Regions from separate parts of the Phyllobacterium sp. P30BS-XVII genome, predicted to be linked through region 2. Evidence: riboswitches for the same ligand, from Rfam matches in the RefSeq annotation. Region 2 holds a riboswitch; each other region holds the start of a gene.
What was found. Region 2 has a riboswitch for cobalamin ahead of metE (5-methyltetrahydropteroyltriglutamate--homocysteine S-methyltransferase). Riboswitches for the same ligand answer to the same signal wherever they lie in the genome.
Positions count from the first base shown of each region.

Region 1 (4,983 bases), on a different contig from region 2:
GAGATATTTCTCCCAGGCCCAATGATATTTGAGCGGCAGGAGCTGGTTCACATCGGCGCGTGAATTGATCATCGCCTTGTCATCAACACGTACACGGCCACCGCCGCGCACGATATCGCCAAGACCCGTGGCGTCAGTGGCAGGCGCCTGATCGGGCGCGAGGGCAGGATGGATAGCGCGGGCCGCATTGGCGGCAGCTTCGGTATTGGTCCAGTCAAGCATGGTTGTCTCCTTCAATTCATTGCAAAGCGTGGTGTGGCAGGCGCGTGCGCGCTTACTGGCAGGCTTCACAGTCAGGATCGTTGATGGAACAGGCATTTCCAGCCGGTTCCGACAGAATGATGGGTTCAGCAATCGGCTTGGCGGCAACCGCATTCAGCTTGCCATCCGTGCCTTTCAGCGTGGATTTTTCCACATGCGAGGCAGATCGCGAGCGCAGATAATAGGTGGTCTTCAACCCGCTGTTCCAGGCGAGGCGATAAAGCTCGTCCAGTTTCTTGCCGCTTGGGTTGGCGATATAAAGATTGAGCGACTGCGCCTGATCGATCCATTTCTGCCGGCGCGAGGCCGCTGCGATCAGCCATGCGCTGTCGATTTCAAAGGCAGTGGCATAGAGCGCCTTGAGATCGTCAGGGATGCGATCGATCTCGCCGACCGAGCCATCGAAATATTTGAGGTCCGAGATCATCACTTCATCCCATAGCCCGCGCGCCTTCAGATCATGCACAAGCGCGGCATTCACAACGGTGAAATCACCGGACATGTTGGATTTGACGAAGAGGTTCTGATAGGCGGGCTCAATGGACTGGGCGACGCCGCAAATGTTCGAGATGGTGGCGGTTGGTGCAATCGCCATAGTGTTGGAATTGCGCATGCCCGATTTTTTCACCCGCTTGCGCAAGGCTTCCCAGTCAAGGGTTGTGCTGCGATCCATGGAAAGCCTGGCACCGGTTGCTGTGCGGGCCTGATCGAGCAACTCAATGGAGTCGATGGGGAGAATTCCTTTCGACCACAGCGAGCCGCTGAAGCTTGGATAGCTGCCGCGTTCGCTGGCGAGGTCCACCGACGCGGAAATGGCATGGTAAGAGATCGCTTCCATGCTCAGATCGGCGAAAGCCACGGCCTCGCTGGACGCATAGGGAATGCGCAAGGCTTGCAAGGCATCCTGAAAACCCATCAGCCCAAGGCCAACCGGACGGTGACGCAGATTGGAATGGCGCGCTTCCGGAATGGTGTAGAAATTGATGTCGATCACATTGTCGAGCATCCGCATGGCTGTTGCCACCGTGCGGGCCAAACGTTCCAGATCAAGCCCCTGACTGCCAATGTGATTGGCTAGATTGATGGAGCCGAGATTGCAGACCGCAACTTCGTCCCTGGATGTATTAAGCGTAATCTCGGTACACAGGTTCGAGGAATGCACCACGCCGACATGGCCCTGCGGTGAGCGGATATTGCAAGGGTCCTTGAAAGTCACCCATGGATGGCCTGTTTCGAACAGCATGGTCAGGATACGGCGCCACAGGTCCAATGCCCTGACGGTGCGGAACACACGAAGTTCACCGCGCGCAGCCTTGGCTTCATAGGCCTCATAGGCGGATTTGAATTCTGCACCATAGAGGTCGTGCAGATCAGGCGTCTCATCGGGCGAGAACAGGGTCCATTGTTTATCCGCTTCCACACGGCTCATGAACAGATCAGGCACCCAGTTGGCCGTGTTCATGTCATGGGTACGGCGGCGGTCATCCCCGGTGTTCTTGCGCAGATCGAGAAACTCCTCGATGTCCACGTGCCATGTTTCAAGATAGGCGCAGACCGCGCCCTTGCGCTTGCCACCCTGATTGACCGCGATGGCCGTGTCATTGGCAACTTTCAGGAATGGCACCACGCCCTGACTTTCGCCGTTGGTGCCTTTGATGTGGGCACCAAGGCCGCGTACCGGCGTCCAGTCATTGCCAAGACCGCCGGAATATTTCGCCAGCAGCGCATTATCCTTCACCGCCTTGAAGATACCGTCGAGATCATCGGCAACGGTGGTCAGGAAGCAGGAGGATAGCTGCGGGCGCAACGTGCCCGAGTTAAACAATGTTGGCGTGGACGCCATGAAGTCGAACGACGACAACAGATTGTAGAATTCGATGGCGCGGGCTTCACGGTCGATCTCGCGCGACGCAAGTCCCATGGCAACGCGCATCAGGAACGCTTGCGGCAGCTCAAACCGGATGCCGCGTGTCTGCTGGAGATAGCGATCATAAAGCGTCTGCAAGCCGAGATACTGGAATTGCAGGTCGCGTTCCGGTTTCAAGGCAGTGGCAATCTTTTTGAGATCGAAACGAGCCAGTTCCGGGTCGAGCAGTTCGGCTTCAATGCCAGCTTTTACATAGGCCGGAAAATAATCTGCGTAGCGTTCCGCCATTTCTTGCTGGGTTGCCTGTTCAGACCTGCCGAAAACAAAACTCAATGCTTCGCGGCGCAGCTTGTCGAGCAGCAGACGGGCGGTAACGAAGGAATAGTTCGGCTCGGTTTCAACGAGCGTGCGCGCTGCCAGAATAGGCGCAAGCGACAGCTCATCGAGCGTGATGCCGTCATAAAGATTACGCTGGGTCTCGCTCAGAATGGGAGTAGCGCTGACCCCCTCCAGACCTTCACAAGCCTCATTGATGATACGGGCGAGACGGATGTCATCGAGCGGAGCCTTGGTGCCGTCGAGCAGGGTGACATTGAGTGACGGGCCGGTTTCAGCCACGGGCTCAACCAGTTTGGCGCGTTCCCGCGTACGCTCTTCCCGGTAGAGAACATAGGCGCGTGCAACCTTGTGGTTCTCGCTGCGCATAAGGGCAAGCTCAACCTGATCCTGCACATCCTCAATGTGAAACAGACGGCCCTCGCTGCTGCGGCGTTTCAATGTTGTCACGATGTCGGAGGTCAGACCTTCAACCACATCATGCACACGGCGCGAGCCAGCGGCGACATTGCCTTCAACGGCGAGGAAAGCCTTGGTCAAGGCGACAGTGATTTTCAGGGGATCAAACGGTGTTACCGAACCATTGCGGCGGATGACGCGGTAGCCGGGTTCTGTCGAGGATGATGGTGTGTCGCCAGAGCGAACAGGTGCTTGACCATCGGTACGGGTGGTTTCAAGAGAAAGAGACATGTGCTTATACCCCAAATGTTGGGGGCAAAGGTCGAGCGCACGCGTGCAAGGAATAGGTCAGGGACTGACCATTGCAAGCGACACACCGGGACACCCCGCCCGTGGACGTTCATCATGTTATGGCAGGTCTCCTGGCTCACAGGTCGGCGCTGGTGTCGGCCTTCCCGAAGCGATTGCACCTTGAGGGCGCAGCTTCAGTGGCATTATCGACAACAACTCGCTGTTTACAGTTGCGGGGGCAGCGCCGGCATCAATGTCAACGACACCTCACCGGCTTCCCTCTTAGCTCCCGGTCTTGCGACTCGGTAGAACCATAACATCTATATTTAGTATCAAATCGCCATCCGCAGTCAATAGGTAGATGGTGATATCTTCGCTAACTCAGAGCATCGCGGATTGGGGCAAAACAAATGGTACGGATTTGCCGGGCAGGCCACCCACTTTCAGCGCGCATTCATAAACACGCAAGATGCGGTCATCCGTCAAGACTTGCTCAGGTGTACCCACAGAATCAGCATGGCCCCTGTGCATAACCACAATACGGTCGGCAAACATGGATGTAAGATTGAGGTCGTGCAGGATCGCGATGACGCCGCCACCACGATCAGCAAAATCACGGGCAATCTGCATGATAATAAGCTGGTGTTTGATATCGAGGCTGGAAACCGGTTCATCCAGAAAGAGGAAGCGGGGCTGGCCATCAAGCACCGGTTGCCAGACCTGGCAGAGAACGCGCGCCAGTTGCACGCGCTGTTGTTCGCCGCCGGAGAGTTCCTGATAAAAACGTCCGCCAAAGCCTGCAAGGTCGACCCGTTCGAGCGCGTCATCCGGCAGGGTATCCACGGTATGACGAGGCGCGCCGGAACGGCCGCTGGTCATTCCAAGCTTGACGATTTCCCGCACGGTGAACGGGAAAGACAGCGAGGTTGATTGCGGCAGGATCGCGCGCATGGCCGCCATCTGCCAGAGTTTCAACTGGGTGATCAGGGTGCCATTGATGCTGATTGTGCCCTCATGCGGCAGATCACCGGAGAGAGCACGCATCAATGTCGTTTTCCCCGAACCATTAGGGCCGACGATGACGGTGAACTCACCTGCCCCAGCATCAAAGGATACATCTTTGACAATCTTGCTTCGTCCAAGTGACACGGAGACATTGGAAACGCGGATCATGGTCATAGGTCCAGAATGCCGCGACGACGCAGCAATATCCATAGGAAGAAGGGAGCACCAACGGCAGCAGTGACAATGCCGATGGGCAGTTCTGATGGAGCAACGATTGTGCGGCTCACAGCATCGGCAATCAGCAGCAGGCTTGCGCCAAGCAGCGCAGCCGCTGGCAACAGGTAACGATGATCCGGACCAATTACGAGGCGCAGAAGATGCGGGACAACTACGCCGACAAAGCCGATACCACCGCTGACGGCAACCGATGCGCCTGTTGCCGCTGCAACCGTGACAATGGCAATGCGTTTGAACCGCTGGACGGGAATGCCGAGATGGCTGGCTGATGCCTCTCCCAATGCCAGACCATTGAGGCCGCGGGCGAGGAAAGGTGAAATGACAAGTGCGAATGCAATCAACGGCCCTGATGCAAGTATCTTGATCCAGCTGGCACCGGCAAGCGAGCCGAGGCTCCAGAATGTCAGGTCACGTAACTGCTTGTCATCGGCGACATAAACAAGAACCCCGATATAGGCAGCGGCCATGGCACCAAGCGCAATCCCCGCGAGCAGCATGGTGGCGATGGATGTTTGTCCCCGCCGCGTTGCCACACGGTATAGAATAAGGGTGAAGGCCAAGGCGCCGAAAAAAGCAGCAAGCGGTAG
Region 1 covers NZ_JACGXO010000004.1:397,368-402,350, reverse strand. Annotated here, with positions in the region: gene FHW17_RS14095 (ribonucleotide-diphosphate reductase subunit beta) at 1-222, opposite strand, end outside; gene FHW17_RS14090 (ribonucleoside-diphosphate reductase subunit alpha) at 275-3,154, opposite strand; cobalamin riboswitch at 3,258-3,485, opposite strand; gene FHW17_RS14085 (heme ABC transporter ATP-binding protein) at 3,536-4,327, opposite strand; gene FHW17_RS14080 (iron ABC transporter permease) at 4,330-4,983, opposite strand, start outside.
Region 1: linked by a shared signal. The riboswitch ahead of FHW17_RS14090 (ribonucleoside-diphosphate reductase subunit alpha) and the one ahead of metE (5-methyltetrahydropteroyltriglutamate--homocysteine S-methyltransferase) in region 2 are both predicted to bind cobalamin.

Region 2 (4,983 bases):
CCGGCTTTACCGATTCCGGCGCGATGATGGGGAACAACCTCAAATCGCACCTCGAACATCTGGAAAAGCAGATGCGTGTGGCCGCCGACGATCTCGACTTCGAAGTGGCGGCAAGACTGCGCGACGAAATCAAGCGTCTGCGCGAAACGGAACTCGCCATTTCAGACGATCCGATGGCGCGCGAGGTGGAACTGGAAAGTCCGGTTTCCGGCCGCACCAAAGGCAGGCATAATGCCGGACGAGCCATGCACCGTGTGGTTACGGATGAGAACAGCGATCCGAACTCGCCACTGTTCCGCAAACCGCATCTGGATGAAATGGGTGGCGATTCCACCCGGCCTCTGGGCGGTGGACAGTTCCGCAAGAACACGCTGGATGAGATGACCGTAGGCCGGACAGAGAAACCTGTTCGTGGTGCCGTACCGGAAAAGCCCGCACTTCCCGGCGCCACCAACCGGAATGACGACGCCATTATCAGGCGTGAGCGCAGCGGTATCGGCTCCTATGAAGATGCCAATGACGCGCGCAAAAAACGCCGACCGGGCAAAACAGGGCGTCCGGGGCGGTAATTTTGGGCTTATGAGGGTGTGTTGCACCACTTATCGCGCGTGGTTCGACAGGCTCACCATGAGGGAGAGTGAGGGTTGCAAGATAATCGCCAGCATTGCGGAACATCGCAACGGTTGCAGAACTTGATTCCCTGCAACCCTCACTCTCCCTCATGGTGAGCCCGTCGAACCACGTGGTAGGGTTATGCAATCCTTTGAACCATCGACACAGATGTCATTGATATCCCCTTCAACAGGCGATATCCCACACCCTATTCAGTATCTCTCCCGAAGGCTGCCTCACCAATCCTGTTGATTTCTTTGGCGAATTCCGGATCGTCCACCGCGTGGGACAGAACGACTGTTCCCACCAGTCCGGCCATAACAGCAATGGCTTTCTCCCGTTGCTTGGCTTTTGTATTCCCGGTCACGGCGTTGATCAGAATATCGAGCAGCGCCTTTGTTCCCTCGGTAAAGCGCGAGCGCACAGGGCCACCACGGCGGGCAATATCCGGCGCGAGAGCCGCCATCATGCAACTGCTCATTTTGCCCTCGCCATGCGCATCTCCGGTCAAATAGGACTTGGCGATTGCAGCAAGCGCATTATCCGGAGCGCCCTCGGAAAGGCTCATCCATTTGCGGACTGACAGCGCCATGGCCGCTTCGCAGGCCTCCGCAATCAGATCATCCTTTGAATCAAAATGGCCATAGAAGCCACCATGCGTAAGCCCGGCGCTTTTCATGACATCGGCAACGCCGATTCCATCAAAGCCCTTCTCCCGAAACTGCTGCCCGGCGATCTGTACAATACGGGCGCGATTCTGAGCTGCCTGATCCCTGCTGACACGCATGAAACATTCCTTCAAAAAAACTGCATTGACAATTTATATGATGGTCGTCATCAATAGTCAATAATGATGACCGTCATTTAAATCAATTGTCTATAATCGCCCATCGGGGAAACGAACATGATTTCTTCACCACTTGCCGCGACCCTCGCCCGACGCAATGTCCATTATGGTTGGGTTGTTGTCGCCGTCACCTTTCTCACCATGCTCGTTACCGCGGCAGCTGTTGGCGCGCCCGGCGTACTCATCGTACCGCTGGAAAAAGAGTTCGGCTGGACCACGGAACAGATCGCGACGGCCTTTTCCATTCGTCTGCTGCTGTTCGGCCTGATGGGTCCGTTCGCTGCCGCTTTCATGAACTATTTCGGTGTGCGCAAGGTTGTCTGCGTGGCGCTCGCGCTTATTGCCGGTGGCTCGTTTCTATCGCTGGGCATGACGCAGATTTGGCAGCTTATCCTGTTATGGGGCGTTGTGATCGGCTTCGGTACTGGCTTGACCGCCATGGTGCTCGGCGCAACTGTCGCCACGCGCTGGTTTACGGAACGGCGCGGATTGGTGCTTGGCATGCTGACCGCAAGCTCGGCGACCGGCCAGTTGGCCTTCATGCCACTCATGGCGTCCATCAGTGAAAATTACGGCTGGCGTGCCGCCACCATGATGGTCTGCGCCCTGCTCGCCGTTGCCGCTGTTGCGGTATTTCTGCTGATGCGCGACCGTCCAGCCGATGTGGGCTTGCCAGCCTATGGCGAAAAAGAAGTCACGAAGACTGCTCCGATAACGGGCGGACTTCTCTCACTCATCATCATGCCGCTTGTCACACTGAAAGAAATCTCCCGCAGCAGCACGTTCTGGGTCCTGTTCGCCACGTTCTATATCTGCGGTGCGAGCACCAACGGCCTGATCCAGACACATTTCGTCGCGCTTTGCGGTGATTACGGCCTCGCCGCAGTGACAGCGGCCAGCGTGCTTGCCATGATGGGCTTCTTCGATTTCTTCGGCACAATCGGTTCCGGCTGGCTGTCCGACCGGGTCGATAATCGCTGGTTGCTGTTCTGGTACTACGGCCTGCGCGGTGCCTCGCTGCTCTTTTTGCCCTACAGCAACTTCTCCATCTACGGCCTCACGCTGTTCGCCATGTTCTATGGATTGGACTGGATCGCCACCGTACCGCCAACCGTCAAACTGGCAACGGATCGTTTTGGCCGCGAAAAGGCCGGTATGGTATTCGGCTGGGTCTTTGCCGGCCATCAGCTTGGAGCCGCATCGGCTGCCTATGGTGGCGGTTTCGCCCGGACGGAATATGCAAGCTACCTGCCTGCATTCTTCACCGCCGGTATTCTCTGCTTCATCGCAGCCTTGCTCGCCCTGACCATCAAGAAAAGCAGCAAGAGCGACGTTGTCGGTGAACCAGCCGTCGCCCATTAAATGATGACGTAACCATATAAAGATACCTTTATGTGTTATTGACAGTCTGCGGACACACGCCTACCATGCCTTCATCGTGGTTCTCTGCGCCTTCCGGGGCGCAGAGCTAAGAGGGAATACGGTGCGATCTCTTCCCGAGATCTAATCCGGAGCTGCCCCCGCAACTGTAAGCGGCGAGCTGTTGTCAATTTCGTGTCACTGATCCGCACATGGATCGGGAAGGCCTGACAAGAGCACTGACCCGTGAGCCAGGAGACCTGCCTCGATAGATAACGTCCACGGGCGGGGTGTCCGGTGTGTCGCTTGCAAGCGGGCATTGCGATGCCCGTATTTCCTGCATGCGTGCGCCTGGCCTTTGCCCTCAACCAATCGGGGTAAAGAACTATGTCTATCACCATAAGCAATCTGGGTTTCCCTCGGATCGGCAAACGGCGCGAGCTGAAATTCGCGCTGGAAAATTTCTGGTCAGGCAAATCCCATATCGTCACTCTGCAGGATATCGCTGTGGGCCTGCGTCAGGAAAACTGGGCTTTGCAGAAGGCCCATGGCCTCAACCACATACCGAGCAATGATTTCTCACTCTATGACCATGTGCTGGATACCAGCGTCATGGTTGGCGCGATCCCGCAAAACTATGAATGGAAGGGCGGTCCTGCAGCCCCTGAAACCTACTTCGCCATGGCGCGGGGCAGTCAGGGCTCGCAAGATCACGAAGGTTGCGCCCATCACGGCGTAGCGGCGCAGGAGATGACCAAGTGGTTTGATACCAATTATCATTTCATGGTGCCTGAACTGACGCGCGGTCAGGAATTCACCCTTGGTTCCAACAAGCCCGTTGATGAGTACCGCGAAGCCAGCGAGCAGGGCTTTGATACACGTCCGGTTATTCTTGGACCTGTCACCTTCCTCAAACTCGCCAAGAGCAAGGATGACCGCCTCGATCCACTGTCACTATTGCCGGGCCTCCTGCCCGTTTACACGGAAATTCTGCGCCGCCTTTCCGCCAATGGGGCGCAATGGGTGCAGATCGATGAACCTGCGCTGGTGCTTGATCTTGATGAAAGCACACAGACCGCATTCCGCGTGGCCTATGCGTTCTTTGCCCGCGCCCTGCCCCGGCTGAAACTGCTGCTGACGCCCTATTTTGGCGCCCTCGGTGACAATCTCGATCTGGCTTTGGGGCTGCCTGTTGCTGGCCTGCATCTTGATCTTTGCCGTGCGCCCGAGCAACTCAACAGGGTGGTGGCTCAGGCTCCGGCTGGTCTTGTCCTGTCGCTTGGTGTTATCGATGGCCGCAATGTCTGGCGTGCGGATCTTGAAGCCATCCTCCGGCGCATCGAACCCGTGATCACCCAGCGCGGAACAGATCACCTCATTCTGGCACCATCCTGTTCGCTGCTGCACACCCCTGTCGATCTCGAACTCGAAACGGATATCGACCCTGATTTCAAAAGCTGGCTGGCCTTTGCCACCCAGAAACTTGAAGAATTGTCGATCCTTGGCAAAGCAATCAACACGGGCAAAGACAGCGTGCGAGACGAACTGGCGGCCGCCAGCCGTGCTATCGAAACACGCCACACCTCGACCAAAATTCATGACGAAGCGGTAAAACAGCGTCTGCGAGCGGTGACAACGGAGCAGGCACAACGTCAGAGCCCCTATCCTGCCCGGCGTGAAAAGCAGAAATCGCTTGGCTTGCCCGACTTTCCGACAACCACTATCGGCTCCTTTCCCCAGACGGATGGAGTACGCAAAGCGCGGGCGGAACATGGCAAGGGTGCGCTGACCGCCAATGCTTATGCCGCACTGCTGCGCAAGGAAACCGAAACCTCCATTCGCTGGCAGGAGGAAATCGGCATTGATGTGCTTGTCCATGGTGAGTTTGAGCGCAACGACATGGTGCAGTATTTCGGCGAACAGCTCTCGGGCTTTGCCTTCACCAAACATGGCTGGGTGCAAAGCTATGGCTCGCGTTACGTTCGCCCGCCGATCATTTTCGGCGATGTCAGCCGCCCGAAAGCCATGACCGTTGAATGGTCATCCTTTGCCCAGTCCCTCACAAACAAGCCTATGAAGGGCATGCTGACCGGTCCCGTAACCATGATGCAATGGTCTTTCGTGCGCGATGATCTTTCGCGTGATCAGGTCTGCCGCCAGATCGG
Region 2 covers NZ_JACGXO010000002.1:287,125-292,107, reverse strand. Annotated here, with positions in the region: gene uvrB (excinuclease ABC subunit UvrB) at 1-569, shown strand, start outside; gene FHW17_RS07350 (TetR/AcrR family transcriptional regulator) at 821-1,399, opposite strand; gene FHW17_RS07345 (MFS transporter) at 1,517-2,821, shown strand; cobalamin riboswitch at 2,882-3,101, shown strand; gene metE (5-methyltetrahydropteroyltriglutamate--homocysteine S-methyltransferase) at 3,206-4,983, shown strand, end outside.

Region 3 (4,983 bases), 330 kb from region 2:
ACGATCAGCTTGGCATGGCGCGCCGTCCGCTCCACATAGGCGTCGACAGACATCGGGTGCGACAGGCTCATCATATTGGCAAGGCGCAGCGACACCGCGCCATCGCCCTGCCGCCGTGCGGAGGCAAGGCTCGCCAGTTCCGTATCAGCAGCGGAAAGAAACAACACATCTCCCGGCGTCTGGCCAAGGTCGATAGCCTCGGTCCCTTCAGCAATGGTGCCTTTCTGGGCAAGCAGGAGATGCATTCAGTTTTCCAGCCTCAGTTAAACGGCCGCAGCAGTGACAGCGGATGTAATGGCATCATTGTCGATATCATGCAGACCGATAACGACGAGACGCGTCTGGCGCTCTTCACCCGGATTCCAGGCACGGTCAAAGTAATGCTCGATGCGCGTGCCGACAGCCTGCACCACCAGACGCATGGGCTTGCCGGGAACATCGGCAAAGCCTTTCAGGCGCAGAATGTCGTGATCGGCAATGACGGTCTTCAGCTTTTCAACAAAGCTCTTTGGTTCCGCAACCGGGCCTAGACCAACGACAAAACTCTCAAACTCATCATGATCATGCTCTTCACCCGCCTCATGCTCCATTTCATGGTGCGATTTGCGGTTGGCAATGTCCTGTTCCGTGCCAACGCCAAGCCCCAGCAGAAGCTCATTGCTAAGCTTGCCGAAGCTTGCCGAAACCATGTTGAGCGAGCGGGACGAGCGGCTCTGCACATCGCCGCGCACCCCATCAAGCTGCTTGTCATTGATAAGGTCTGTCTTGTTGAGCACAATCAGGTCGGCGGCGCGAATCTGGTCTTCGAACAGTTCTTCGAGCGGGCTGTCATGATCGAGTGATTCATCCTGAATGCGCTGGGCATCAACCTTGTCATGATCATCGGCAAAACGGCCTTCGGATACGGCAGAGGCGTCAATCACGGTAACAACACCATCAACCGTTACCTGCGTCTTGATTTCAGGCCAGTTGAACGCTGCAACCAGAGGCTGCGGAAGGGCGAGACCCGATGTCTCGATGACAATATGATCGGGGCGATCAGGACGATCAAGCAGCTTGGTCATGGTCGGAATGAAATCATCCGCCACTGTGCAGCAGATGCAGCCATTGTTCAGCTCGATCACATCCTCGTCGCGGCAGGCTTCGATACCGCAGCCCTTGAGCAGACCGCCATCGACGCCCAGATCGCCGAACTCATTGATGATAAGCGCGATACGCTTGCCATTGGCGTTTTCAAGCAGATTGCGGATCATCGTGGTTTTGCCCGAACCGAGAAAACCGGTGATGACTGTTGCTGGAATCTTTTGACCCTGCATATTCCTATCCCTTCATTGTGAGCGGCAGTCCGGCTGCCACGAAATAGACTGTTGCCGCAGCTTGCGCCACGGCCTGATGGAGACGTCCGGCATGGTCGCGAAAATCGCGCGCCATGCGGTTCTCCGGAACGATGCCGAGACCCACTTCGTTCGAGACCAGAACAATCGAACCTTGAAGTTTCGGCAGCGCTTCGACAAGCTGCCGCGTCTCAGCGGTAATATTGCGCTCATCCATCATCAGATTGGTGAGCCAGAGCGTCAGGCAGTCGACAAGAACAGCCTTGCCCTCGCCAGCCACCCCTTGCAGGGTATCCAGCAGATCAAGCGGCTCTTCTATGGTACGCCATAGTGAACCGCGCTGCTTTTTATGCAGGTCAATGCGTACAGACATTTCCTCATCCCACGCCCTGCCCGTTGCGACATAGATCGCGTCAAGGCCCGACGACTTGATCAGGCCTTCGGCAAAGCTGGATTTGCCCGAGCGGGCACCGCCGAGAATGAAAGTCACACCTGAATTGAGTTGAGGCATCGCCGCTATTGCAACCGCAACGATCCATCCATCAAAGGGAATGCGGGCGGGAAAACAAGCAAATGCGTCATACGAGCAGCCATAACAACCTCCGTGCTGGGCCTGAAGGGACATTACCCTTCGATTCTTGGGCAGGATTACCCCAAGCCTTTCCTGGGAAAGGCTCTATGACTGGCAGGTCTCCTGGCTCGCGGGTCACAGAATGAATGCCGCCTTCCCGGTTTCCCAGTGGCTGCCCTCTGCATATGCGTCAGGCTTTGCATTGATCCTCGCCGCTCTACAGTCGCGGGGTCGGCTGCGGTGGGACCGCCCTTCAGGGTACGGCCGTCGCATTCCCTTTTGATCCCTTGGCCTTCGACCAATATGGGAACCAATCATGGGCTGGACGTTATTCATCCCCCACGAGAAATGTCAATTGAATGTGTGCTGTTTGGTAAGAGAGTGGTAGGGTGGGTTCGTGGTTCGACAAGCTCACCATGAGGGAGAGGGATGATGCAAGGGAGTTTTATTCTGCCACGTTGCGGAGCTTGGCTCCCTACAACCCACCCATTTCCCTCATGGTGAGCTTGTCGAACCACGAACCACGCACCATCAACGTTCACCCCCCTCTGCCCTGTCGGGCATCTCCCCCACAAGGGGGGAGATCAGCTGACAGTGCCGCCTAGCACAATCTGAGAACCATGCCTGTTGTGCAAAGGCGTTTATGCCAATGTGATCTCCCCCCTTGTGGTGGTCCGAAGGACGGGCGAGCCACGGGTCTCGCCCCTCTGCCCTGTCGGGCTACCGGCGGTGTGAGCATCAATATCTGCCTGCAGCACATGCAAGCAACGCATCGACATCAATCAAATCCTCCAGCTGCCCCGCGATACTATCCAGCGCGGCATCCACACCCGCACGGTAATCAAACTCGTCAGCCGCAATACCCATCGACCCCAGCAGCGCCGCACGAAAGCGATCCGCGCCGAAAAGCCCGTGCAGATAGGTCCCAAACACCTTGCCGTCTTTCGATATCGCCCCATCATTCACACCATTGATACGGGCAACAGGGCTGGAACAATCCGGGCCCGTCGTCCGGCCCAGATGAATTTCATAACCGCTGAGCGGCAGATCGAACTGCAGTGAATGTGCCTCGACATTGCGCACGGTCTTTTCAGGTTCCATCACCGTATCGATCTCGAGATGCCCGAGCCCTTGGGTTTCCGTCACGTTGCCCTCGATGCCATCAGGGTCGCGCACCGTCCGGCCGAGCATCTGGAAACCGCCGCATATGCCAATGATATGCCCGCCGCGACGCCGGTGCAGGTCCAAATCCTTGTCCCAGCCATTTTCGCGAAACCGCAGCAAATCGCTGATTGTGGATTTGGAACCGGGAATAATCACCAGCCCCGCATCGGACGGCAGCCGCTCGCCACTGCGCACCATCACCACATCCACCTGCGGCTCGGCCATCAGCGGATCGAGATCGTCAAAATTGGCAATGCGATCAAGCACCGGCACCGCGATTTTGAGCGCCCGGCCCTCGCCCTTCGCCAGACGTTCCAGCACAACCGAATCTTCCGCCGGCAACCGTGCTGCATCTTTCAACCACGGCACGACGCCGAAAGAGGGCCAGCCGGTAAATTGGCTGATGGCTTTCAACCCGTCATCAAACAGCGAGACATCACCGCGAAACTTGTTGATGAGATAACCGATGATCATATCCCGATCTTGCCGTTGCAGGATCGCATGGGTCCCGACGATTGAGGCAATCACCCCACCCCGGTCGATATCGCCGACCAGCAGCACAGGCACGTTGGCGCGGGTGGCAAAGCCCATATTGGCGATATCCCCTGCCCTGAGGTTGATTTCCGCTGGCGAACCCGCCCCCTCGACGATCACAAGATCAGCGCCATCGCGCACAATATCCCATGACGCCATGACAGCATCGAGCAGCTGCGCCTTGAATTTCTGGTAATCGCGCCCCTTCGCCTGTCCCCAGACTTTGCCCTGCACGATGATCTGGCTGCCGGTCTCGGACTGCGGTTTCAAAAGCACGGGATTCATATGCACTGATGAGGGCACGCCGCAGGCGACGGCCTGCAACCATTGCGCCCGGCCAATCTCGCCGCCATCATCGCTGACAGCGGCATTATTCGACATATTCTGCGGTTTGAATGGCCGAACTTTTAATCCGCGATTGCGCGCAAGCCGGCAAAGTCCGGCCACCAGGACGGATTTCCCAACATCTGACCCTGTTCCCTGCAACATGATTGCGTGTGTCATGGGCTTTGAGTAGCGGATATGTCTTTCTCTTCCTAGCCCCCGTCAAAACGCATCTCTGTCGTTGCGCGGCCCCACGCTTGGGATAAACTGCGGCTAAGAGGAATACAGGGAGGTTATCATGGATGCGCTCGTGGATACGGCGTCCAGCCAGTTCGAACTCAATGAAGATCAGCTGGCAATTCAGGACATGGCCCGCGCCTTTGCCGCGGACCGCGTTGCACCCAACGCGCTTGCCTGGGACCGTGACAAGCATTTTCCAGCTGATGTCATCAGGGAAACCGGCCCGCTCGGCATGGGCGGCATCTATGTGAAGGAAGAGTTTGGCGGCTCGGGGCTCAAACGGCTCGATGCAGTGCTGATCTTTGAAGCGCTATCAGCCGCCTGCCCGGCCTTCTCCGCCTTCATATCGATCCACAACATGGCAACATGGATGATCGATCTCTACGGCAATGATGAACAGCGCCAGCGCTTTGTGCCGCATTTGACCTCGATGGAGTGGCTGGCAAGCTATTGCCTGACCGAACCCAATTCCGGCTCGGATGCCGCAGCGCTTAAAACCCGTGCGGTGCGCGATGGCGATCATTATGTGCTGAATGGTGCAAAACAGTTCATTTCAGGCGCAGGTGATACGGACCTTTATGTCACTATGGTGCGCACCGGCGAGGATGGCCCGAAGGGCATCTCGACGCTGATCATCCCGAAAGATGCGCCCGGCCTTTCCTTCGGTGCCAATGAGTACAAGATGGGCTGGAATGCCCAATCCACCCGGCAGGTGATTTTCGACAATTGCCGCGTGCCGGTGGCAAACCTGCTCGGTGCTGAGGGCGATGGCTTCAAGATTGCCATGGGCGGCCTTGATGGCGGACGCCTCAATAT
Region 3 covers NZ_JACGXO010000002.1:612,205-617,187, reverse strand. Annotated here, with positions in the region: gene cobN (cobaltochelatase subunit CobN) at 1-245, opposite strand, end outside; gene cobW (cobalamin biosynthesis protein CobW) at 264-1,316, opposite strand; gene cobU (bifunctional adenosylcobinamide kinase/adenosylcobinamide-phosphate guanylyltransferase) at 1,321-1,845, opposite strand; cobalamin riboswitch at 2,001-2,235, opposite strand; gene FHW17_RS08845 (cobyric acid synthase) at 2,644-4,107, opposite strand; gene FHW17_RS08840 (isobutyryl-CoA dehydrogenase) at 4,238-4,983, shown strand, end outside.
Region 3: linked by a shared signal. The riboswitch ahead of cobU (bifunctional adenosylcobinamide kinase/adenosylcobinamide-phosphate guanylyltransferase) and the one ahead of metE (5-methyltetrahydropteroyltriglutamate--homocysteine S-methyltransferase) in region 2 are both predicted to bind cobalamin.